One region of the Streptomyces sp. NPDC028298 genome, then DNA from elsewhere that is predicted to be linked to it. Evidence: riboswitches for the same ligand, from Rfam matches in the RefSeq annotation. Region 1 holds a riboswitch; each other region holds the start of a gene.
The links. A riboswitch is a leader RNA that binds a small molecule or an ion and turns the genes downstream of it on or off. The one in region 1 is predicted to bind cobalamin.

Region 1 (5,749 bases):
CGTCGAGGTCGGCGAGCGCCCCGATGTCCCAGGCCTCCTCGTCGCCGCCCGCCGACGCCTGCGAGGCGTGCGTGCCGCCGGCGGCCAGGACGGTGGCGACGAGCGCGTCGGCCCGGCCGAGGATCTCGTACAGGCCCGGGTCGGCCCCGCGCAGCGAACCGCAGTACACGGGAAGGGCGTTGGCGCCGCGCGCCTCGATCGCCTCGCACAGCGTGTCCACGAACGCGGTGTTCCCGGACAGCTCGTGCGCCCGGTAGAACAGCACGCCGACCGTCGGCCGGCCCTCGACGTACGCGAACTCGCCGTGGACGCCGAACTCGGCCGTCCGGTACGGCTCCTCGAAGCCCTCGCCCGTCAGCAGCACGGTGTCGGAGAGGAACCGGGCCAGCTCGCCGAGGTTGGCCGGACCGCCCTCGACGAGATAGCGCAGCGCCTCGGCGACCACGCCCGCGGGCGCCGACGACTCGGCCATCAGCTCGGCGTCCGGGACGGACTCGCCGCCCAGCAGCACGGTCGGGATCCCGGACGCCTTCAGGAAGGCCAGCCCGTCCTCCCAGGCCCGCTTGCCGCCGAGCAGCCGCACGACGGCCAGGTCCGCGCCCTCGACGAGCGCGGGGAGTTCGCCGGTGACGTCCACCCGGGTCGGGTTGCCGATCCGGTAGGCGGCGCCACTGGCACGGGCCGCCAGCAGGTCCGTGTCGGCGGTCGACAACAACAACACTGTGCTCATGCGGGTGCTCCCGGTGGGATGAAGGGCAGTCCTTGCGGCGCGCCGGACTCGATGAGCCGCCACAGCGCGTCCGTGTCCGCGTGTTCCTCGATCAGGTCGCCGAGCCGGTCGAGCTGCTCCTCGCGCAGCGCCGCGAACGACGTGTCGGGGGCCGGCACGAAGCGGCGGCCCGCGGCGGCGGCCACCTCGCGCAGGAAGGCCCGCCGGAATCCGTCCGACTCCAGGGAGCCGTGCCAGTGCGTGCCCCAGACGGAGCCGACCCGGCACCCGTCCAGACCCTGTCCGTGGCCGTCGGACATGAACGGCGTGCCGCCGCTGACCTCGGCGACGCCGTGGTGGATCTCGTACCCCTCGACGGGTTCGCCGAGGGCCTCGCCGACCGGCCGCGCCAGCGTCTTCTCCCGCGCGAACCGCACGCGTACGGGCAGGAGTCCGAGCCCCTCGACCCGGCCGGCGCGCGACTCGACCTCGTCCTCGATGTGCTCGCCGAGGAGCTGGTAGCCGCCGCAGACGCCGAGGACGGGCCGCCCCTCGGCGGCCCGGCGCGCGATGGCGTCCGCGAGGCCGCGCTCGCGCAGCCACCGGAGCGCGTTGACCGTGCCCCGGGTGCCGGGGACGACGACCAGGTCCGCGTCGGCCAGCTCCTCGGCCCGGTCCACGAACCGCACGACGACGCCGGGTTCGGCGGCCAGCGCGTCCACGTCGGTGAAGTTGGACATCAGCGGGATCGCGCAGACGGCGACCCGCAGGACGTCCTCGCCGACGGGGGCGGCGACGGCGGACTCGCGGACGGCGCCGCGCAGCGAGACCCGCAGCCCGTCCTCCTCGTCGATGCCGAGCCCGTGCTGGAAGGGCAGCACGCCGTAGGTGCGCCGCCCGGTCAGGCCGTGCAGCATGTCGAGCCCCGGCTCCAGCAGGCTCACGTCACCGCGGAACTTGTTGACGAGGAATCCGGCGACGAGCGCCTGGTCCTCGGGCGACAGCAGCGCGACGGTCCCGAAGAACGAGGCGAACACCCCGCCCCGGTCGATGTCGCCGACGACGAGCACGGGAAGCCCCGCGTTCCGCGCCACCCCCATGTTCACGATGTCGGTGCGCCGCAGATTGATCTCGGCCGGGCTGCCGGCCCCTTCACAGATCACCGCGTCATACGTGCCCCGCAACTGCGTCAGACAGTCGAGGACGGTGGCGAGGAGTGCTTCCTGGCGCCCCCCGCGCAGCCGGTCCCCGGGCGCCGCGGCGCCCGGCGCGGGGCCCGTCGCGGACCCTGTCGTCCCGAAGAAGCCGCGGGCGCTCATCTCGCCGACCGGCCTGCCCATCAGGACGACCTGACTGCTGCGGTCGCTGCCCGGTTTCAGCAGCACCGGATTCATCAGCGCGGTCGGCTCCACACGGGCGGCCTGCGCCTGCATGGCCTGCGCCCGCCCGATCTCGGCGCCCTCGCGCGTCACGAACGAGTTCAGCGACATGTTCTGGGCCTTGAAGGGCGCGACCTTGACACCCTGGCGCGCCAGCCACCGGCAGATCCCGGCGGTCACGACGCTCTTGCCCGCGTCCGAGGTGGTCCCGGCGATCAGCAGTCCGCCGCTCATGCGGTGCGCCCCTTCCTGGTGAACGGAACCCGTCCGGCCCCGGTGAGCAGAACCCGCCCGGCGGCGCTCACGCCGAGCGCGAGCCAGCCGACGCGCCGGGAGAGCCGTACGGCCCGTTCGATGTCGTGGACGTGGACGGCGCGCCCCGCGCCGTTGAGCACGGGCCGGTGCTCGACCCGTCCGCCGTACGAGAGGGTGCCGCCGAGCCGCACGCCGAGCGTGCCCGCGAACGAGGCCTCCACGGGCCCGGCGTTGGGGCTCGGATGCTTGCGGGCGTCCGCGCGCCAGGCCCGCAGGGCTCCGCGCGGGTCGGGTCCGGCCACGGCCGCGAGGACGGCGGTCAGCCGGGCTCCCGGCCAGCCGGCCAGGTCGTCGAGCCGGGCGGAGGCCCAGCCGTAGCGCCGGTGGCGGGGGGAACTGTGTCCGACCATGGCGTCGAGCGTGTTCACGGCGCGGAAGGCGACGAGTCCGGGCACACCACCGACGGCCCCCCAGACCAGGGCGCCCACGACGGCGTCGGAGGTGTTCTCGGCGACGGACTCGACGACCGCGCGCGCGACGCCGTCGGCGTCCAGCGCCTGCGGATCGCGTCCGCACAGGTGCGGCAGCCGCTCCCGGGCCGCGCCGAGGTCACCGGCCGCGAGCGCGCCGCCGATCGTCCGCGCCTCGCGGCCGAGTGAGGTGCCTCCGACGACGGCCCAGGTGGCGGCGGCGGTCAGGGCGACGGAGGCGGCGGGGGAGCGGCGTACGGTACGACTCGCCAGCGCGGCCAGTCCGGTGGCGCCGCCGACGCAGACGGCCGTGTGCAGCGCGCCCCACCCGCGGTGGTCGCGCCACAGTGTCCGTTCGACGGTCGCGGCGGCCCGCCCGAAAGCGGCGACCGGATGCCCTCGGCGGGGATCGCCGAGCAACAGGTCGCCGAGAAGGCCTGCGGCGGCGCCGTACGCGAAGACGCGATCGGCACGCACGGGGTCAGCCGGCCGTGGGGTGGAGCGGAACCCTCGTACTCAGCGAAACGGGCAACGGGCAGCCGCGCATGGCGATATGTCCTCACTCAGGGTGTCCACGCCCTGGTTCGACGAGACCGGCGGTGAGAGTTCCTGGCTCCCGGGGAGTTTCTTCCCCGATGACAGTGGCGGGACCGCGCCGGATTCGCACCGGCTTCCTCTCATGCCGCCGTACTTGGCTCCGGCAGTCCACCACGGGGCGAGAACGGCCGTCAACTGGCTGTTGACCTGCGGAGGGACAGTGTGCGCAGGCCCACATACGCGTGGGGTGCGGGACGGTGATCCGTCCCGCACCCCACGCGCGGTACCGCTCGGCTCGGCCCGGTTCCGGGCCGTCGCCGGGCTACTTGGTGATGATCAGGGAGATGCCGTACGCCACCGCCGCGGCGCAGGCCGCGAAGCAGACGTACGCGCCGGTGGCCGCCGCGACCGCGGAACCGCCCTGGGCGGACTCCTTCTTGGAGAGGCCGGCGACGCCGAGGGTGAAGAGGGCGACGAGGGCCACGGTCACTCCGAGGCTGACCCCGAACACGGATCCGAGGGCTGACCAGTCGATGCTCATGCTGTTTCTTCCTTCGGTTCTCAGGCCACTCGGGACGGCGCCGACGGGTTCGCCGTGGGCTCGGCCGGAGCCGGGATGGTGGCCGTGAGGCCTTCGGCCACGGTGCCGGCCGGGGGCGGGGTGACCGCGGCGATGGCCTGCGTCACCACACCGGCGGGCTCCTCGGTGTCGTTCACGTTGTTGTGGTCGACGACCTCGCGGCGCGAGCGGCGCCAGATCGCGAAGCTGGAACCGACCAGGAAGACCGCGACCAGCGTGGTGCCCCAGGCGCCGAAACCGGTCACCCATTCGGCGAGCGCGCCGACCAGGGCGGCGGCGGGCAGCGTGAGGACCCAGGCCACGACCATGCGGGTGGCGGTGGACCAGCGGACCACACCGCCCTTGCGGCCGAGACCGGCGCCCATCACGGAACCGGAGACCGAGTGCGTGGTGGAGAGGGAGAAGCCGATGTGCGAGGAGGCCAGGATGACCGTCGCCGCGCTGGTCTGGGCGGCGAAGCCCTGCTGCGGCTGAAGGTCGGTCAGGCCCCGGCCCATCGTGCGGATGATGCGCCAGCCGCCGAGGTAGGTGCCGAGCGCGATGGCGAGACCGGCGGAGAGGATGACCCAGACCGGCGGGTCGGAGTCGGGAGCGACGGCGCCACCGGCGACCAGGGCCAGGGTGATGATGCCCATCGTCTTCTGCGCGTCGTTGGTGCCGTGGGCCAGCGAGACCAGGCCCGCGGAGGCGATCTGGCCGGCGCGGTAGCCCTTCTTGGTGGCCTTGGTGTCGGCGCCACCGCTCAGCTTGTACGACAGCCGGGTCGCGAGCATGGCGGCCAGACCGGCGACGATCGGGGCGGCGACGGCGGGCAGAAGCACCTTGCCGACCAGGACGTCACCGTGCACGGCGCCGGTACCGGCGGAGGCGATGGTGGCGCCGACCAGGCCGCCCATGAGGGCGTGCGAGGAGCTGGACGGGAGTCCGACGAGCCACGTCACCAGATTCCAGAGGATCGCGCCGACGAGCGCGGCGAAGATCACCTCTGGCCGGATGCCTGTCTCGTCGACGAGGCCCTTGGAGATCGTGTTGGCGACCTCGACGGAGAGGAAGGCGCCGACAAGGTTGAGGGCGGCGGACATGGCCACCGCGACCTTGGGCTTGAGTGCGCCGGTCGAGATGGTGGTGGCCATCGCGTTGGCGGTGTCGTGGAAACCGTTCGTGAAATCGAACACGAGAGCGGTGACGATCACGATTCCGAGGAGGAGCGTGATGTGTTCCATTTACCCAGGCTTCTGTTGGACGTCAGTGGCAGGTGGACCGTAGGCAACCTGGGTGAACGGAAGATGAACTGGGCCGGACCGGGTGGTGTCCTGAACGGTGGATCCCCATTCCGCTTGTGTGGAGGAACGGTTCGGCAGGTTCGAACGGATTCGGAATTCCGTGCTCCGCTTGGGGTCCGCGCCTCGGGTTCGCGGCTCGAACTGAGGGGGGTTTAGATGACGAGATCCCCGTCACGCCCAGGCTGTAGCCGTCATCACACCCCTGGACGGCTCGAAGGGGTCGCCCGGTGAGGGTCCTCCGGGCCGGTGCGGGGTCGTAGCGGGTCGACCACGGGGTGTGATCCGCGGCAAATGTCCGACCGGCGCGACGTCTGCGATCCGACGACATGATGTGACTCAAATCACATACAACCGTGGGCTCTTGGCGGGTCGTATACGTCCTGGAGCCCGCCCGCACGCGGTGCGCGAGAGGCCATGCCTGGCAGGATCGCGTCATGACTGAGCGGCACCGGGACGCACGCGACGGACACGAGCACCGGCGGACGACGGGCGGGCCCGGCGAGCCGCCCCCGGCGGACCCGCGGGACACCCTCCGG
Region 2 (5,749 bases), on a different contig from region 1:
TGGCGCGGTACACCGTCTCCGCGGCCGTATCGAGTCCAAGTGCGGTCAGCATCCGGTTCCCCCCAGTTTCCACAGACCCTCCCCTGTCCCACGATGATCTTCGCAGAGGACCGGGGATCGTCACAGGGGGAAGGACCAAACCGGCCAAGGCCTCAACTGGCCATCACGCAAGCCGACTTGTCGGCGCATCGCGTTGAGATTCTGGACCGCATGTACCTGGTCCACACATATCTGGAACTGCCGTACGGCGACGAGCCGCCACCGAACATCAGAACTCTGGTGCGAGCGGCGATCGTCCCCCGCGACGGTGTCGAGCACGTCGCCGTGCACACCGTCTCCCCGGCCGAACTCACCCTCGGCTTCTACTTGTTGGCCGACACGCTGGAGGAGGCGGAGGAACGAGCGGTGCGGGCCACCCGCCGACTGCTCCGCGCCGTACCGCAGTTGGCCGGGGCGCGGCCGACCGGTGCCGGGGTGCCGTTGGTGCCCCTGGCCTTCGAGCCGCAGCCGGTGGACTGAAACGGCCTGCCTGGACGCATCGGTCCAAGGCCGCTTCCGTCCATCCGTGAACCCTTTCCTCGGGCCTGAGCTGCGACGAACCTATGAGTCACCGGCCGAGGAGAGCGCCACCGCGGGGCGCGACACCAGGCCGGACACCGCATCTCGTCCCGGAAGGAACGGAAACAGCCATGCTTCGTACCCGCATCGCCAAGGCCGCCGCGGTCACCTCCCTCGTCGTCGCCGCGGCTCTCGCCGCCCCGGTGGTCACGCACCGGTCCACGGCGGACGCGGTTCCGGCCTCCTCCGTTCTCGCCTCCGACGCCGGCTGGCAGGTCGCTCCGGCAGACGCCGGCTGGCAGGTCGCTCCGACGGACGCCGGCTGGCAGTAGCCCGCCCGCCGCGTACGGCTGCGGCTCGCCGCTGCCGCGGCCCGTCGGCCCGTCAGTGCGCCAGTCCGCCAGTCCGAAAAGGGCGGTGCCCCCTCGTGGCGAGGGGGCACCGCCCTTTTCGGCGTGGGCCGGAGCAGGGCAGACGTCTCCCGGGGCGCGCGAACGCCTCGAAGGCCCCGCCGGGGATCGGCGGGGCCTTCGAGGCGTCAAGTGGGGTGTCAGGCGATCTTCTTGTAGCGCAGGGCGACGTAGTCCGAGGCCGGGTGGCCGCTGATGTCACCGCTGTTGATGTTCGCGGTCGAGTAGTTCATGTCCGTGGCCGGGCTGCTCTCGGAGTAGTAGTAGAAGGTGCCCGCGTCCTGGTTCTTCCAGCCCGCGAAGATGACGGCGTGCTCGGAGTAGTCGTTCAGCGCGTCGCCGGGCAGGAGGGCGGTCTTGCTGATCTGCGTGCTCGCGCTGGGCAGCGTCTCGGTCGTCAGCGAGGTGGTGAGGTGCCAGGCCATGGAGACGAAGCCGGAGCAGTCGGTGCGGTAGGAGTGGTCGCCGTCGACGTCCACGGCGGAGGCGCCCTGGTCGTACTGGACGTTGCGGTTGTACCAGTTCTTGGCCCGGTCCATGACCTCGCTGCGGTAGATGGTGCCGCCCTGGACGGACTTCGGCGGCGCCGCCGGCACGTAGGCGCAGTTGTTGGCGTAGGCCGACAGCAGGCTCTGGGTCCAGCCGGAGGCGTCCACCGGGTCGTCGGAGTGGTACGTGATGTCGCCGCCGTCACCGTCGGTCGGGTCGGCGTCGGAGTACCAGTACATGCCGCCGTTGGTGCGGCCGTAGTAGAGGCCGCCGCCCGGCGAGGAGAGCGAGTCGACCGCCGACCAGCCGCTCGCCTTGAGGACGGAGAGGTCCCAGTCGTCCACTCCGTTGATCTTGTAGCTGAGCAGCCGGCCGTCGGCGGTCGAGGCGACGATGCGGTCGTCGCCCGCGGCGGCGAGCGTCTTGAGGACGAAGCCGGTGTCGATCACGACGTGCTGGCCTATGTGCTCCGAGCCCGCCGGCTTGGGCTGGGAGACGACGTACTGGTGGAGCTGGCCGTCGACGGTCCCGTAGAGGTGGCCGGCTCCGTCGTAGACCATCTTGTCGAAGGTCCAGCCGCCGTCCCAGATCTTGACGACTCCCGCGACCCCGAGGGAGGTGTTGTTGGTCTGGATGTCGACGCGGTAGAGGTCGCCGGTGGTCGACGTGACCAGGACCGTGTTGAAGTTGAGCGTCGCCATCGCCTTGGGCGTGAAGCCGAGGTTCGGGCCGATGAGCGTCTTGACGCGGTTGCCGGTGTCCGGCGCGATCTGCGTGTACGTCAGCCGGCCGTCCGAGAGCGTGCCGTACATCGACACGTCCCCGGAGCAGGACGCGACGGCGTGTGCTGCGCCGGCGGTGGTGGCCACCATGCCGAGGGACATCGCGCCGACGGCGGCGACGGCTGCGGTGGTACGGCGGACGGCGTGGCTGAACTTCATGATCTCTCCTGCGGCGTGGAAGTCGTACGGGCGAAGGCACGTCACCGACCGCCCGGCTGCCCTGCAGGTGCAGCCGTGGAGGTCGTCCCGGGCGGGTCGCCCGGTGGCAAGAACTACTTTCGCCGCAGGTCAGGCGGGGTGGAAGAGAGATCGACTGGACGCAAACGGCCTTGGCCCGTTGCGTCCTGACACGGCGTCAAAATGCCCCGGGGCGTCGCATTCGGCGCCCCGGGGCGGGTCGGCCGGCCCCTGCGTGCGCGGGCTCAGGAGTCGGCCGGGCGCCCCGGCGGGGTGAAGGTGTACAGGTCGAGGATGTCCGGCGGCGGAGCGACGCCCGGACCGCCGGCGCGTACCCAGGTCACGATGTCCTCGGTCGCTTCGGGGTCGTTGACGAGTCCGAGCCAGACGGGCCGCGCGCCGGCCGCCCGGCCCGCCGCGGACGGCTGTACGACGACGACGTTGGCCTGGTCGCACACGTCGAGGCACTCGGAGACGCGCACCGGTACCTCGGCGCGCAGCCGCGCGGTCTGTGCGGCGTGGTCCACCCCGGTCACCTTGGGACTGCCGCAGCAGCAGTCCCGGCACACGACGACCCGGCACGGCACGGGTCCGCGCACCGCCGCGGACTCCCCCGACATCTCTTCCGCCGGCGTCTCGGGCACAGCGCACCACTCCCCTCCCGGGGAGATCCGCCCCGGTGTCGATCGAGGAGGCGACCGCGTGAGTCTCCTGGCTCCCGGATCCCCGAACGCTCCGCCTTCCCACCCCGGTCGGGGCAGTGGCATGCCGGAGCGCGCTCACCGGTCACAGTGGCGGGACCGCGCCGGATTCACACCGGCTTCCTCGTTCCGCCGTCGCCTTATGTCGCCGGTCATCATGTCATCCGCCGATGTCGGTGTCCGTTCGCCGCCAGCGTCCCGCGGCCGCGGCGGCTGGGATGGGTTCATGACTTCTCAGACCCTTCAGACCCTTCAGACCTCTCAGACCTCTCAGCGAGACATGGACGGCAAGGTGGCCCTCGTGACCGGCGGGAGCCGGGGCATCGGGGCCGCGACGGCATTGCGGCTGGCCCGCGAGGGCGCGGACGTGGCCATCACCTATGTGAGCGGCAAGGAGGCCGCGGAGGACGTCGTACGGGGTGTCGAGGCGCTCGGGCGCAGGGGGTTGGCCCTGCGCGCGGACGCCTCCGACGCTGCGGAGTCCGGCGCGGTCGCGGACCGGGTCGTCGCGGAGTTCGGGCGGCTCGACGTCCTCGTCAACAACGCGGGGGTGGGGGTCCTGGGTCCGCTGGAGTCCCTGACCCCGGCGGACGTCGACCGGGTGCTCGACGTGAACGTCCGGGGCGTCTTCCTGGCCTCCCGGTCGGCCGCGCCGCATCTCGGGGACGGCGGGCGGATCGTCACGATCGGCAGTTGCATGGCCAAGCGCGTGCCCGGTCCGGGAGGGACGCTCTACGCGATGAGCAAGTCCGCGCTGGTCGGCCTGACCAAGGCGCTGGCGCGGGAGCTCGGCGGCCGCGGGATCACCGCCAACATCGTCCATCCCGGTCCCGTCGACACCGACATGAACCCGGCGGACGGCCCGTACGCGCCGGGCCAGAGCGCGCTGACCGCCGTGGGCCGCTTCGGCACCGCCGACGAGGTCGCGTCGATCGTCGCGTACCTGGCGGGGAGCGAGGCGGGATACGTCACGGGGGCGGAGTTCGCGGTGGACGGCGGACACGCGGCATGACGAGCGGGGATCCGGCCGGGGGCGGCCCCGGCGTGCGGTGAGCCCGCTCCTCCGGAAGGGGGAGCCCCTTCCGGAGGAGCGGAGTCCCCCGTGGTGTGCCCGGCTGCGGACCGAACCGGGCCGCTCAGCCGCCCAGTTCCTGGTGGCGTGCCGTCAGGCGGGACGCGCCCTCCTCCGTCAGGGAGCCGAAGAGGCGCAGGCGGGAGATGCCCCCGTCCGGGAAGATGTCCACGCGCGCGTGCGTGGCGACGGCGGGTGCGGCGAGGGAGAAGCGGTGGTTGGTGTCGGGCTGGAGGCGGGTGCGGGGCAGGATCTCGGTCCACTCCCCCGCGTCCGGGCCATCGCCGTCGCGCACCGAGACCGAGGCCCAGCCGGCGCTGTTGCCCTTCAGATACGCCGTGTCGATCTCGAAGGCGCGGATCTCGGACCGGGCGACGAGCCGGTAGCGGATCCAGTCGTTGCCGTCGTCGCGTCGCCTGCGGGTCTCCCAGCCGTCGTCCATCTTGCGCGAACGGCCGGGCTGGATGGTGTTGGTGGCGGGTGAGTAGAAGAGGTCGGAGGCGTCCTCGACCTGTCCGCCGTTCTCCAGGGCGACCACGTCGAACGTGCCGAGGGCGGACAGCCAGCGCGGGTCGGGCACGACCTCGCCGTACACGCGCAGCCGGGCGATGCCGCCGTCGGGGTGCTGGTTGACCCGCAGGTGGGTGAAGCGCTGTTCGACGGAGACGGTGAATCCGTTGGCCGCGTGACCGCCGACCGGCGTGCGCGGTACCAGAGTCGTCCACTTCACCTCGTCCGCCAGGAGTTCCTCGGGGGAGGGCGAACCGGGCACGGAGGCGCCCTCGACCGACACCGCCTGCGGATAGTTGCCGCGGAAGTGGGCGGTGTCGACGACGATCCCGCGGATCACCCCGGGGGCACCGAGCCGTACCAGGGCCCAGTCGTGGTCCTCGGCGGTCGGCCACGGGTGCTCGGCGGAGGCGCCACGGCGCCGCCGGGTCTCCCAGCCGTCCATGACCTTGCCCTTGTGGCCGAAGTGCTCGGGGTCGAACTCGGCGGCCCCGGCGACGAGAAGGTTCTCGCGCTGGGCGAAGAACTCGTCGTTGGCGGCGACGACGCCCGCGCCGAGCTGCCGGTCCGCCAGGTTGGCGTACCGGGTGAAGGGGAAGTCGGTGGTGCGGTAGTCCGCGTACGGGTCACCGCCTCCGTAGGGGTTCGCGTCTCCGGTGAAGCTCTGGGTCGCCGTCACGGTGATCAGGGGTTCCTTTCGCGAGTCGGCCGCCACGGGGCGGGGTAATCAGGTCGTACGGGTCAGCAGGTGACCCTTCGGATCGGTGAACTCGCCGTCGGCGAAGACGCGTTGGCCGCGCAGCCAGGTCGACTTCACGACGCCGGCGAGGGTCCTGCCCGCGTACGCCGTCACGCGGTTGCGGTGCTGGAGCGCGGCGGGGTCGACGGTGAAGGTCTCGTCGGGGGCGAACACCGCGAAGTCGGCGTCGTGTCCCGCCGCGATGGCGCCCTTGCTGCCGCCCAGGCCGACCAGTTCGGCCGTGCGGGAGGACATCCAGCGGACCACGTCCTCCAGGCCGTGGCCGCGCCCGCGGGCCTCGGTCCAGACGG
Region 3 (5,749 bases), on a different contig from region 1:
CGGTACGAGTGGTGATCGCCCTCTGTCTGCTCGCGCCCTTCGTGGCGATGCTGTGGGTCGGCTCCTACACGAAGACCGACCCGGCGTTCATCGGTGTCCCGTTCTTCTACTGGTACCAACTGCTGTGGGTACCCCTCTCCACCCTGCTGACGGTGATCGCCTACCAGTTGTGGAAGCGTGACCAGCGGGCCCGCACCTCCGTGAAGGAGGGGGTGGAAGCATGAACGACGGTGTGAACGGCGTCGCTCTCGGCGTCTTCATCTTCTTCTTCCTGGCCGTCACGGTCATGGGCTTCCTGGCGGCGCGCTGGCGCAGGGCCGCCGACGAGCACACCCTCGACGAATGGGGCCTGGGCGGACGGTCCTTCGGCACCTGGGTGACCTGGTTCCTGCTCGGCGGCGACCTCTACACGGCGTACACCTTCGTCGCGGTGCCGGCGGCGGTCTACGCGGCGGGCGCGGCCGGATTCTTCGCGGTGCCGTACACGATCCTGGTCTATCCGCTGATCTTCACCTTCCTGCCCCGCCTGTGGTCGGTCTCCCACCGCCACGGCTATGTGACGACCTCGGACTTCGTGCGCGGCCGCTTCGGCTCCAAGGGCCTGTCCCTCGCCGTGGCCGTCACCGGCATCCTCGCCACCATGCCGTACATCGCGCTCCAACTGGTCGGCATCCAGGCCGTCCTGGACGTGATGGGCGTGGGCGGCGGCGACAGCACCAACTGGTTCGTCAAGGACCTGCCGCTGCTCATCGCCTTCGGCGTGCTGGCCGCGTACACCTACTCCTCGGGGCTGCGGGCCCCCGCGCTGATCGCGTTCGTGAAGGACACCCTGATCTACATCGTGATCGCGGTGGCGATCATCTACATCCCGATCAAGCTGGGCGGCTTCGACGAGATCTTCAAGGCGGCGGGCGCCAAGTACACGGCCGCGGGCGCCGGCGGGGTCGTCCCCGCCGAGGCGGGCCAGTGGACGTACGCCACCCTCGCGCTCGGCTCGGCGCTGGCCCTGTTCATGTATCCGCACTCGGTCACCGCGACGCTGTCCGGCCGCAGCCGGGAGGTGATCCGCCGCAACACCACGATCCTGCCGCTGTACTCGCTGATGCTGGGCCTGCTCGCCCTGCTCGGGTTCATGGCGATCGCGGCGGGCGTGAAGGTCACCAACGGCCAGCTCGCCATCCCCCAGCTCTTCGAGAACATGTTCCCCGACTGGTTCGCGGGCGTCGCCTTCGCCGCCATCGGCATCGGCGCGCTCGTCCCGGCGGCCATCATGTCGATCGCTGCCGCGAATCTCTTCACCCGCAACATCTACAAGGACTTCATCAACCCGGCCGCGACCCCGCGCCAGGAGACCCGGGTCTCCAAGCTGGTCTCGCTGCTGGTGAAGGTGGGCGCGCTGGTCTTCGTCCTGACCATGGACAAGACCGTCGCGATCAACTTCCAGTTGCTGGGCGGCATCTGGATCCTGCAGACCTTCCCGTCGCTGGTCGGCGGTCTGTTCACCCGCTGGTTCCACCGCTGGGCGCTGCTGGGCGGCTGGGCGGTCGGGATGCTCTACGGCACGATCGCCGCCTACGGCGTGGCCTCCCCGACGCAGAAACACTTCGGCGGCAGCTCGAAGGAGATCCCCGGCATCGGGGAGATCGGCTACATCGGTCTGACGGCGTTCGTCCTGAACGTGGCCGTGGCCGTCGTCCTGACCTTCGTCCTCAGGGCGCTCAAGGCCCCGGAGGGCGTGGACGAGACCTCGCCCGGGGACTACACGGCCGACTCCGGCGATCCGGGCGTCGAGACGGAACTCCCGCCGGCCACGGCGGACGCGAGCCACTAGGCGAGCTCGGGGACGGCACCGGCCCACCGGCCGGTGCCGGGAGAGTCGTGAACGACGGGCCGCCGGTGAAAAACCGGCGGCCCGTCGCCGTGCCGGTCGGGCACACTCGCCCGCATGGACATCGTCATCCGCCCGGCGCGGCCCGAGGAGTACCCCGTCATCGGTGAGATCGCGGCCCGGGCCTATCTCGGGGACGGGCTGCTCGACTTCGGGGAGAGCGACGCGTACCTCACGAGGCTGCGGGACGTCGCGGGGCGCGCGGCCGTCGCCGAGGTGCTGGTGGCCGCCGAGGGGGACCGGGTGCTCGGCAGTGTGACGTTCGCGGCGGACGGCAGCCCCATGGCCGACTCGGCGCACGAGGGGGAGGCCGAGATCCGGATGCTGGCGGTCGCGCGGGAGGCGCGCGGCCGGGGCGCGGGCGAGGCCCTCGTGCGCGCCTGCGTGGCGCGGGCACGGGCCCTGGAGGGCTGCGCGCGCCTCGTGCTGTCCACCCAGCGCACGATGCACAGCGCCCACCGGCTCTACGAGCGCATCGGCTTCACCCGCACTCCGGAGCGCGACTGGAACCCCTTCCCGGAGCTCGACGACATCCGGCTGCTCACTTACGAGTTGACGCTCCAGCACGCTCCGTAGCGCTCTCGGACATCGAGCGGACACAACATGTGGGGGTAGTCCCGAAGCCCGGCACAAGATGTATGCTCATGGTCGCTGTCGCCGCAGGGGAATCCGGTGCGAATCCGGAACTGTCCCGCAACGGTGTACTTGTGCGTGTTCGCGTCTGCGTGTGCCCGTACTCGCGTCAGTCCGAGGACCTGCCGACAGCGCGCCCCGGCCGACCGGCCCGGGTGCCGACGACGTCCGGGCCTCGCGGAATGGGCCGGTGGACGCGGAGCGCTGCTGCCCGAAAGCGCTCCCGTGTGCCCCGTGCCCCCCGTAAGGCCCCGTGCCGAGCGAGGAGAGCCCCACGTGACCATCGCGCCAGCCGATCCGGCTTCAGTGACCGCGCAGCAGGCCCCGGTGGAGACCGACGGTCCCGGGACCGCGCTGCTGCGGACCCTGACGGATCTGACCGCCGACCTCCCCGACGCCGACCCCGGCCGGGTCGCCGCGGCGGCGCTGCGCGGCCGGTCCGCCCGCGCCGACGAGGCCGAGCTGCGCGAACTGGCCACCGAGGCGGCCGCGGGTCTCATCTCCGAGGACCCCGCCTACTCCCGGCTGGCCGCCCGGCTGCTCGCGATCACCATCGCCGCCGAGGCCGCCTCCCAGGGCGTCACCACCTTCTCCGAGTCGGTCGCCGTCGGCCACCACGAGGGCCTGATCGCCGACCGTACGGCCGCGTTCGTGCGGCTGCACACGGACCGCCTCGACGCGCTGATCGACGCCGAGGGCGACGACCGGTTCGGCTACTTCGGGCTGCGCACGCTGCACAGCCGCTATCTGCTCCGGCACCCGATCACCCGCAAGGTCGTCGAGAGGCCCCAGCACTTCATGCTGCGGGTGGCCTCCGGTCTCGCGGAGGACGACACCGTCCGCTCCGTGGAGGAGGTCGCCGCGCTCTACCGGCTCATGAGCCGCCTCGACTACCTCCCCTCCTCCCCCACGCTCTTCAACTCCGGTACGCGGCACCCCCAGATGTCGTCCTGCTACCTCCTCGACTCGCCGCTGGACGAGCTGGACTCCATCTACGACCGCTACCACCAGGTGGCGCGGCTGTCGAAGCACGCGGGCGGCATCGGACTGTCCTACTCCCGCATCCGCAGCCGCGGTTCGCTGATCCGCGGCACCAACGGGCACTCCAACGGCATCGTCCCGTTCCTGAAGACGCTCGACGCCTCGGTCGCCGCGGTGAACCAGGGCGGCCGGCGCAAGGGCGCGGCGGCGGTCTACCTGGAGACCTGGCACTCCGACATCGAGGAGTTCCTGGAGCTGCGCGACAACACCGGTGAGGACGCCCGGCGTACGCACAACCTGAACCTCGCGCACTGGATCCCGGACGAGTTCATGCGCCGGGTGAACGAGGACGGCGTCTGGTCGCTGTTCTCCCCCGCCGACGTGCCGGAACTGGTCGACCTGTGGGGCGACGAGTTCGACGCGGCCTACCGCAAGGCCGAGGAGGCCGGGCTCGCCCGGAAGACCATCCCGGCCCGCGACCTCTACGGCCGCATGATGCGCACCCTCGCGCAGACCGGCAACGGCTGGATGACCTTCAAGGACGCCGCCAACCGGACCGCCAACCAGACGGCGGAGCCGGGCCACACGGTCCACTCCTCGAACCTGTGCACCGAGATCCTGGAGGTCACGGACGACGGGGAGACGGCGGTCTGCAACCTGGGCTCGGTCAACCTCGGCGCGTTCGTGACCGGCGGGGACATCGACTGGGAGCGGCTCGACGAGACCGTGCGCACCGCGGTGACCTTCCTCGACCGCGTGGTGGACATCAACTTCTACCCCACCGAGCAGGCGGGCCGCTCCAACGCCAAGTGGCGTCCGGTCGGTCTCGGCGCGATGGGCCTGCAGGACGTCTTCTTCAAGCTGCGGATCCCGTTCGACTCGCCCGAGGCCCGCGCGCTGTCCACCCGGATCGCCGAGCGGATCATGCTCGCCTCGTACGAGGCCTCCGCGGACCTCGCCGAGCGCAACGGACCGCTCCCGGCCTGGGAGAAGACCCGTACCGCCCGCGGCGTGCTGCACCCGGACCACTTCGACGTCGAGCTGAACTGGCCGGAGCGCTGGGCGGCCCTGCGGCAGCGGATCGCGGAGGTCGGCATGCGCAACTCGCTGCTGCTCGCCATCGCTCCGACCGCCACCATCGCCTCGATCGCGGGCGTGTACGAGTGCATCGAGCCGCAGGTGTCGAACCTGTTCAAGCGCGAGACGCTCTCCGGCGAGTTCCTCCAGGTCAACTCCTATCTGGTGGACGAGCTGAAGAAGCTCGGCGTGTGGGACGCGCAGACCCGTGAGGCGCTGCGCGAGTCCAGCGGCTCGGTGCAGGGCTTCACCTGGGTCCCGCAGGACGTCCGCGACCTGTACCGCACGGCGTGGGAGATCCCGCAGCGCGGCCTGATCGACATGGCGGCGGCCCGGACCCCGTTCCTGGACCAGGCCCAGTCGCTGAACCTGTTCCTGGAGACGCCGACCATCGGCAAGCTCTCCTCGATGTACTCCTACGCCTGGAAGTCGGGCCTGAAGACGACGTACTACCTGCGGTCCCGGCCCGCGACGCGCATCGCCCGCGCGGCCCAGGCCCAGGCGCGGCCCGAGACCACGATCCCCGTCCAGCAGGCGGCCGACCCCGACGCCGTCGCCTGCTCCCTTGAGAACCCCGAGTCCTGCGAGGCCTGCCAGTAATGAGCTCAACCGAGAAGAACCTGCTCGACCCGGGCTTCGAACTCACCCTGCGTCCCATGCGCTACCCGGACTTCTACGAGCGCTACCGGGACGCGATCAAGAACACCTGGACCGTCGAGGAGGTCGACCTCCACTCGGACGTCGCCGACCTCGCGAAGCTGACGCCGGGTGAGCAGCACATGATCGGCCGGCTGGTCGCGTTCTTCGCGACGGGCGACTCGATCGTGGCGAACAACCTGGTGCTGACGCTGTACAAGCACATCAACTCCCCCGAGGCGCGGCTGTACCTGAGCCGTCAGCTCTTCGAGGAGGCCGTGCACGTCCAGTTCTATCTGACGCTGCTCGACACCTACCTGCCCGACCCCGAGGACCGCTCGGCGGCCTTCGACGCGGTCGAGAACATCCCCTCCATCCGCGAGAAGGCGCAGTTCTGCTTCAAGTGGATGGACTCGGTGGAGAAGCTGGAGCGGCTGGAGACCAAGGCGGACCGCCGGCGCTTCCTGCTGAACCTGATCTGCTTCGCCGCGTGCATCGAGGGGCTCTTCTTCTACGGGGCCTTCGCGTACGTGT
Region 4 (5,749 bases), on a different contig from region 1:
CGCTCGACTTCCCCATCGTCACCTCGGGCGTCCGTGCCGACCCCTCCTGGCGCGTGGCGCCCGCGGCACCTGGCCTGACCGACCGCCGGGTCGAGATCACCGGACCGCCGGAACGTCGTATGGCGGTCAACGCCCTCAACTCCGGTGCCCGGGTGTGGATGGCGGACTTCGAGGACGCCACCGCCCCCACCTGGGCGAACATCATCGGCGGCCAGCTCACCCTGCTCGACGCGATCGAGCGCCGCATCGACTTCACCGCCGAGGACGGCAGGGAGTACCGACTGGCCGACCGGGAAAGGCTCGCCACCATCGTCGTCCGGCCGCGCGGCTGGCATCTCACCGAGGACCACCTGGAGTTCGACGGCGGACCGGTCCCCGCAGCCCTCGTCGACTTCGGGCTCTACTTCTTCCACTGCGCGCGGCGTCAGATCGACGCCGGGCACGGACCCTACTTCTACCTGCCAAAGCTGGAGAACCGGTACGAGGCACGGCTGTGGAACGACGTCTTCCTCACCGCGCAGGAACTGCTGGGCATCCCCCGGGGCACGATCCGGGCCACGGTCCTCATCGAGACGATCACCGCGGCCTTCGAGATGGAGGAGATCCTCTACGAGCTGCGCGAGCACAGCTCCGGCCTCAACGCGGGACGTTGGGACTACCTGTTCAGCCTGATCAAGACCCTCGGGCATCGCACCGACTTCCTCCTCCCCGACCGGGCGAAGGTCACCATGACCGCGCCTTTCCTGCGGGCGTACACCGAACTGCTCGTGCGCACCTGTCACAAGCGCGGCGCCCACGCCATCGGCGGCATGGCGGCCCAGGTGCCGAGCAAGGACCCGGCCACCCACGAGGCGGCGCTCGCCACGGTACGGCTGGACAAGGAGCGCGAGGCGGAGGACGGGTTCGACGGGTCCTGGGTCGCCCATCCCGGGCTCGTCCCGGTGTGCCGTGAGGTGTTCGACGGTGTCCTGGGGGACCGGCCCGACCAGACCGACCGGACGCGGGACGACGTGGACGTCCGGGCCGCGGACCTGCTGTCGGTGCGCCGGATCACCGGACCGCCCACGCCGGAGGGCGTGCGCACCAACATCGCTGTCGCGTTGCGGTACTTCGCCGCCTGGATGCGCGGTCAGGGAGCGGTCGCCCTGTACGGCCTCATGGAGGACGCGGCGACCGCCGAGATCGCCCGCGTGCAGATCTGGCAGTGGCTGCGACACCGGGTGATCGACCGGCTGGGCGTGCTCGACATCCTCGACGAGGAACTCGTCGCGCTCGGATCCGAGTACCCGTGGGCGGACCTCGACGCGGTGCGCGGACTCTTCGAACGCACCGCTCTCAGCGGCGAGTTGCCTCTCTTCTTCACCCCGGACGCCTACTCCGGGCACCTCGTGCGGCACGCGGAGCTCCGATCGTGAGCGCCGGCTTCCGGCGCGTGGGCGTGGTCGGGGGCGGCCGGATGGGCGCGGGCATCGCCGAGGTCTGCGCGCGGGCCGGACTGGACACGGTGGTCTGCGAAGCCGACGCGACAGCCGCCCGCGCAGCCCGCGAACGAGTGGCCACCTCCCTCGAACGGGCCGTACGCCGAGGCAAGTTGGAGCCACAGGCAGCGCGGGACGCCCTCGCCCGCATCGTCTTCACGGGCACTCTGGACGACCTGGCCGACCGGCAGCTCGTCGTCGAGGCGGTCATCGAGAACGCCGACGCCAAGACCGAGGTGTTCGCCGCCCTCGACAAGACCGTCGAGGATCCGGGTGCGGTGTTCGCGACGAACACCTCCTCCTTGCCGGTGATGCGGCTCGGGATGGCCACGAGCCGTGCCGACCGCGTGGTGGGACTGCACTTCTTCAACCCGGTGCCGGTGCTGCCGCTGATGGAGATCGTGGCCTCGCTGCACACCTCGCCGGAGACCGTGACCGCGGTGGAGGACTTCGCCACGGGCACGCTCGGCAAGACGGTGATCCGCTCACGGGACCGGGCCGGCTTCGTCGTCAACGCCCTGCTGATCCCGTACGTACTGGCGGCCGTCCGGATGGCGGAGTCGGGCTTCGCCACCGCGGCCGACATCGACACCGGCATGGAGCTGGGCTGCGCCCACCCGATGGGCCCGCTCAGGCTCGCGGACCTGATCGGCCTGGACACCGTCGCCTCGATCGCGGAATCGCTCTACGACGAGTTCAGGGAACCCCTCTACGCCCCGCCCCCGCTGCTCCAGCGCATGGTCGAGGCGGGACTGCTGGGCCGGAAGACCGGACGGGGATTCCACACCTACGGCCAGGCGACAGCCTGAACATCCTGCCGCGACCCGGCCGAGGGCCGGACCGCACTGCCGACAGAGGGAGTCGGCGGACGCCTCACGGGGGGGGGGAGGGCGACGGGAAGCGTGGGGGCGGCGCTTCCCGTCGTCACCGCGCCCGTGTCCCCGTCACCATCCGAATGCCGGACGGGGTCGGCCGCGCGGGCGGATTGCCCTAGGGTGGGCGGTGCAGCTGGTTCGCCCCGTCCGCCAGGCGGGATGCGTCGTAAGAGGGAACCCGGTGGGAATCCGGGACTGCCCCGCAGCGGTGAGCGGGAACGACCGCCGTCATACGCACTGGGTCCGACGAACCGGGCCTGGGAAGCGACGGCCAGTAGGTGTCTCGTATCGCTCGTACGAAGGGTGTACGAGGAGACGTGCCCGTGAGTCCGAAGACCTGCCCGTTGCCCGCGCGCGAAAGGACTCGTGCGCGGATGTCCCGGTGACCTCGTGGGCGGGTCGGCGTACATGTCGGACGGAAGATCGCGCCGTGCCGCGCGAGGTCGGTTCCGCCCGGTCCGTCACCCCTTCGCGCTCACGTCCCGTCACCGGGATCCCAGGGAGATATCTCGCGAAGGAGATTTCCGTGACAGCGAAGTCCGCGACCGCGGCAGCACGGGCCACCGTGTACGGCTACCCCCGCCAGGGACCCGACCGGGAACTGAAGAAGGCGATCGAGGGCTACTGGAAGGGCCGCTTCACCGCCGACGCCCTCCACCGCGCCGCCGCCGACCTCCGCGCCGCGAACTGGCGCCGGCTCACCGAAACCGGTGTCGCCGAGGTCCCGACCGGCGACTTCTCGTACTACGACCACGTCCTCGACACCACCGTCATGGTCGGCGCGATCCCCGCCCGCCACCGGGCCGCCCTGGAGGCGGACGCCCTGGAGGGCTACTTCGCCATGGCGCGCGGTACGCAGGATGTCGCACCGCTGGAGATGACCAAGTGGTTCGACACCAACTACCACTATCTGGTGCCCGAGTTGGGCCCTGACACGGTCTTCACGGCCGACTCCACCCGGCAGGTCGCCCACCTGAAGGAAGCGCTCGCCCTCGGACTGGACGCCCGTCCGATCCTGGTCGGGCCGGTCACCTACCTGCTGCTCGCCAAACCCGCCCCGGGCGTGCCCGCGGACTTCGAACCGCTCACGCTGCTGGACCGCCTGCTGCCTGTGTACGCCGAGGTCCTCGCCGACCTGCGCGCCGCCGGAGCCGAGTGGGTCCAGTTGGACGAGCCCGCCCTCGTCCAGGACCGCACCCGGGCCGAACTGGACGCCGCCGCCCACGCCTACCGCGCGCTCGGCAGCCTGACCGACCGGCCCAAACTCCTGGTCGCCTCATACTTCGACCGGCTCGGCGAGGCCCTGCCGGTGCTGGCCAAGGCCCCCGTCGACGGGCTGGCCCTGGACTTCACCGACGCCGCGGCGGCCAACCTCGAGGCCCTCGCGGCCGTGGGCGGTCTGCCCGGCAAGCGACTCATCGCGGGTGTCGTGAACGGCCGCAACATCTGGATCAACGACCTGGCCAAGTCCCTCGCCACCCTCGGCACCCTGCTGGGTCTCGCCGACCAGGTCGACGTGTCGGCGTCGTGTTCCCTCCTCCATGTCCCGCTCGACACGACCGCCGAGCAGGACATCGACCCCCAGATCCTGCGCTGGCTCGCCTTCGCCCGCCAGAAGACCACCGAGATCGCCACCCTCGCCCAGGGCCTGCGCCTCGGCACCGACGCGATCGCGGGCGAACTCGCCGCGAACCGCGCCGACTTGGCCTCGCGCGTGAACTCACCGATCACACACGACCCCGCCGTCCGGGCCCGCATCAGGGCCGTCACGGACGCCGACGGCCGCCGCTCACAGCCCTATGCCCGGCGGGCACCGGCTCAGCGAGCCCGTCTCGGCCTTCCCCTGCTGCCGACCACCACGATCGGATCCTTCCCGCAGACCGGCGAACTGCGCACCGCCCGCGCCGACCTGCGGACGGGACGCATCGACGCGGCAGGCTACGAGGAGCGCATCCGGGCAGAGATCCAGGAGGTCATCGCCTTCCAGGAGAAGACCGGCCTGGACGTCCTGGTGCACGGCGAGCCCGAACGCAACGACATGGTCCAGTACTTCGCCGAGCAGATGACGGGATACCTGGCCACGCGGCACGGTTGGGTGCAGTCCTACGGAACGCGCTACGTCCGTCCGCCGATCCTGGCCGGGGACATCTCCCGCCCCGGACCGATGACCGTGCGCTGGACGACGTACGCCCAGTCGCTCACCTCCCGGCCGGTGAAGGGCATGCTCACCGGCCCGGTCACCATGCTCGCCTGGTCCTTCGTCCGCGACGACCAGCCCCTCGGCGACACCGCCCGGCAGGTCGCCCTCGCCCTGCGGGACGAGGTCGACGACCTGGAGACGGCCGGGACTTCGGTGATCCAGGTGGACGAGCCCGCCCTGCGCGAGACGCTGCCCTTGCGGGCCGCCGACCGCCCGGCGTACCTCGCGTGGGCGACCGAGGCGTTCCGGCTGACCACCGGAGGCGTACGGCCGGACACCCAGATCCACACCCACATGTGCTACGCCGAGTTCGGGGACATCGTCCAGGCCATCGACGACCTCGACGCCGACGTCATCAGCCTCGAAGCCGCCCGCTCGCACATGCAGGTCGCGCGCGAGCTCGCCGCGCACGGCTATCCGCGTGAGGCCGGGCCCGGCGTGTACGACATCCACTCGCCGCGCGTACCCAGTGCCCAGGAGGCCGCCGCGCTCCTGCGGACCGGCCTCGAGGCCATTCCCGCCGAGCGGTTGTGGGTCAACCCCGACTGCGGCCTGAAGACCCGCGGTTGGCCGGAGACCCGCGCCTCTCTGGAGAACCTGGTCGCCGCCGCCCGCGAGGTTCGCGAGGAACTCTCCGCCCGCTAGCCAGAGGCCCCATCGGCCGGGGGAGGAAGCAGCCACACCGCCTCCTCCCCCGGCCCCGGGTCGAGACCGCGCCGGCTCTCACCAAGTCACCTGGTGTCCGACCGTGCGCCCAGCACCGACCGATGCCATGGATACGACAGGACTCACCCCCTCACGTGCCGCTCCGTAACGCCAATCGCTTGCACTTGCACGTAATATGCAACAAGCTGTCGGAGTCCTTACCGCCTGTTCGCGACAGGGAGCCCCGCCATGCCCCGTCTACTGCCGAGCACCGGACCACAACGCGTCCTCGCCGCCTCGAACTTCGTCTACACCGTCGGCAGCGGCCTGTACCTGACCGCCGGGGTTCTGTACTTCACGGAGGCGGTTCGTCTCCCGGCCGGTCAGGTGGGACTCGGACTCGGCGCGGCCGGACTTGCCGCCCTCGCCCTGGGTGTCGCGGTCGGTCATCTGGCGGACCGATACGGAGCACGCGGCGTCTACATCGCCACCCTGGTGGTGCAGGCACTGGCCACGGCCGGCTTCGTGCTGGTGGACGGCTTCTGGTCGTT

Region 2: it holds a riboswitch for cobalamin, as region 1 does, so the genes downstream of both, ACZ4TO_RS06425 ((2Fe-2S) ferredoxin domain-containing protein) here and ACZ4TO_RS08885 (cobalamin biosynthesis protein) in region 1, are expected to answer to the same signal.
Region 3: it holds a riboswitch for cobalamin, as region 1 does, so the genes downstream of both, ACZ4TO_RS37570 (ribonucleoside-diphosphate reductase subunit alpha) here and ACZ4TO_RS08885 (cobalamin biosynthesis protein) in region 1, are expected to answer to the same signal.
Region 4: it holds a riboswitch for cobalamin, as region 1 does, so the genes downstream of both, metE (5-methyltetrahydropteroyltriglutamate--homocysteine S-methyltransferase) here and ACZ4TO_RS08885 (cobalamin biosynthesis protein) in region 1, are expected to answer to the same signal.

The regions. Positions count from the first base shown of each region.
Region 1 is NZ_JBVHTL010000002.1:65,810-71,558, reverse strand. It holds gene cobN (cobaltochelatase subunit CobN) at 1-730, opposite strand, end outside; gene ACZ4TO_RS08890 (cobyric acid synthase) at 727-2,322, opposite strand; gene ACZ4TO_RS08885 (cobalamin biosynthesis protein) at 2,319-3,290, opposite strand; cobalamin riboswitch at 3,398-3,538, opposite strand; gene ACZ4TO_RS08880 (hypothetical protein) at 3,673-3,891, opposite strand; gene ACZ4TO_RS08875 (inorganic phosphate transporter) at 3,912-5,153, opposite strand; gene ACZ4TO_RS08870 (class II aldolase/adducin family protein) at 5,648-5,749, shown strand, end outside.
Region 2 is NZ_JBVHTL010000001.1:1,452,397-1,458,145, forward strand. It holds gene ACZ4TO_RS06405 (helix-turn-helix domain-containing protein) at 1-52, opposite strand, end outside; gene ACZ4TO_RS06410 (hypothetical protein) at 211-519, shown strand; gene ACZ4TO_RS06415 (hypothetical protein) at 690-890, shown strand; gene ACZ4TO_RS06420 (tachylectin-related carbohydrate-binding protein) at 1,109-2,398, opposite strand; gene ACZ4TO_RS06425 ((2Fe-2S) ferredoxin domain-containing protein) at 2,662-3,036, opposite strand; cobalamin riboswitch at 3,105-3,280, opposite strand; gene ACZ4TO_RS06430 (3-oxoacyl-ACP reductase family protein) at 3,398-4,129, shown strand; gene alc (allantoicase) at 4,254-5,378, opposite strand; gene allB (allantoinase AllB) at 5,427-5,749, opposite strand, start outside.
Region 3 is NZ_JBVHTL010000011.1:266,548-272,296, forward strand. It holds gene ACZ4TO_RS37555 (DUF3311 domain-containing protein) at 1-224, shown strand, start outside; gene mctP (monocarboxylate uptake permease MctP) at 221-1,831, shown strand; gene ACZ4TO_RS37565 (GNAT family N-acetyltransferase) at 1,946-2,464, shown strand; cobalamin riboswitch at 2,517-2,665, shown strand; gene ACZ4TO_RS37570 (ribonucleoside-diphosphate reductase subunit alpha) at 2,798-5,179, shown strand; gene ACZ4TO_RS37575 (ribonucleotide-diphosphate reductase subunit beta) at 5,179-5,749, shown strand, end outside.
Region 4 is NZ_JBVHTL010000008.1:43,214-48,962, forward strand. It holds gene aceB (malate synthase A) at 1-1,415, shown strand, start outside; gene ACZ4TO_RS30895 (3-hydroxybutyryl-CoA dehydrogenase) at 1,412-2,287, shown strand; cobalamin riboswitch at 2,484-2,700, shown strand; gene metE (5-methyltetrahydropteroyltriglutamate--homocysteine S-methyltransferase) at 2,880-5,198, shown strand; gene ACZ4TO_RS30905 (MFS transporter) at 5,448-5,749, shown strand, end outside.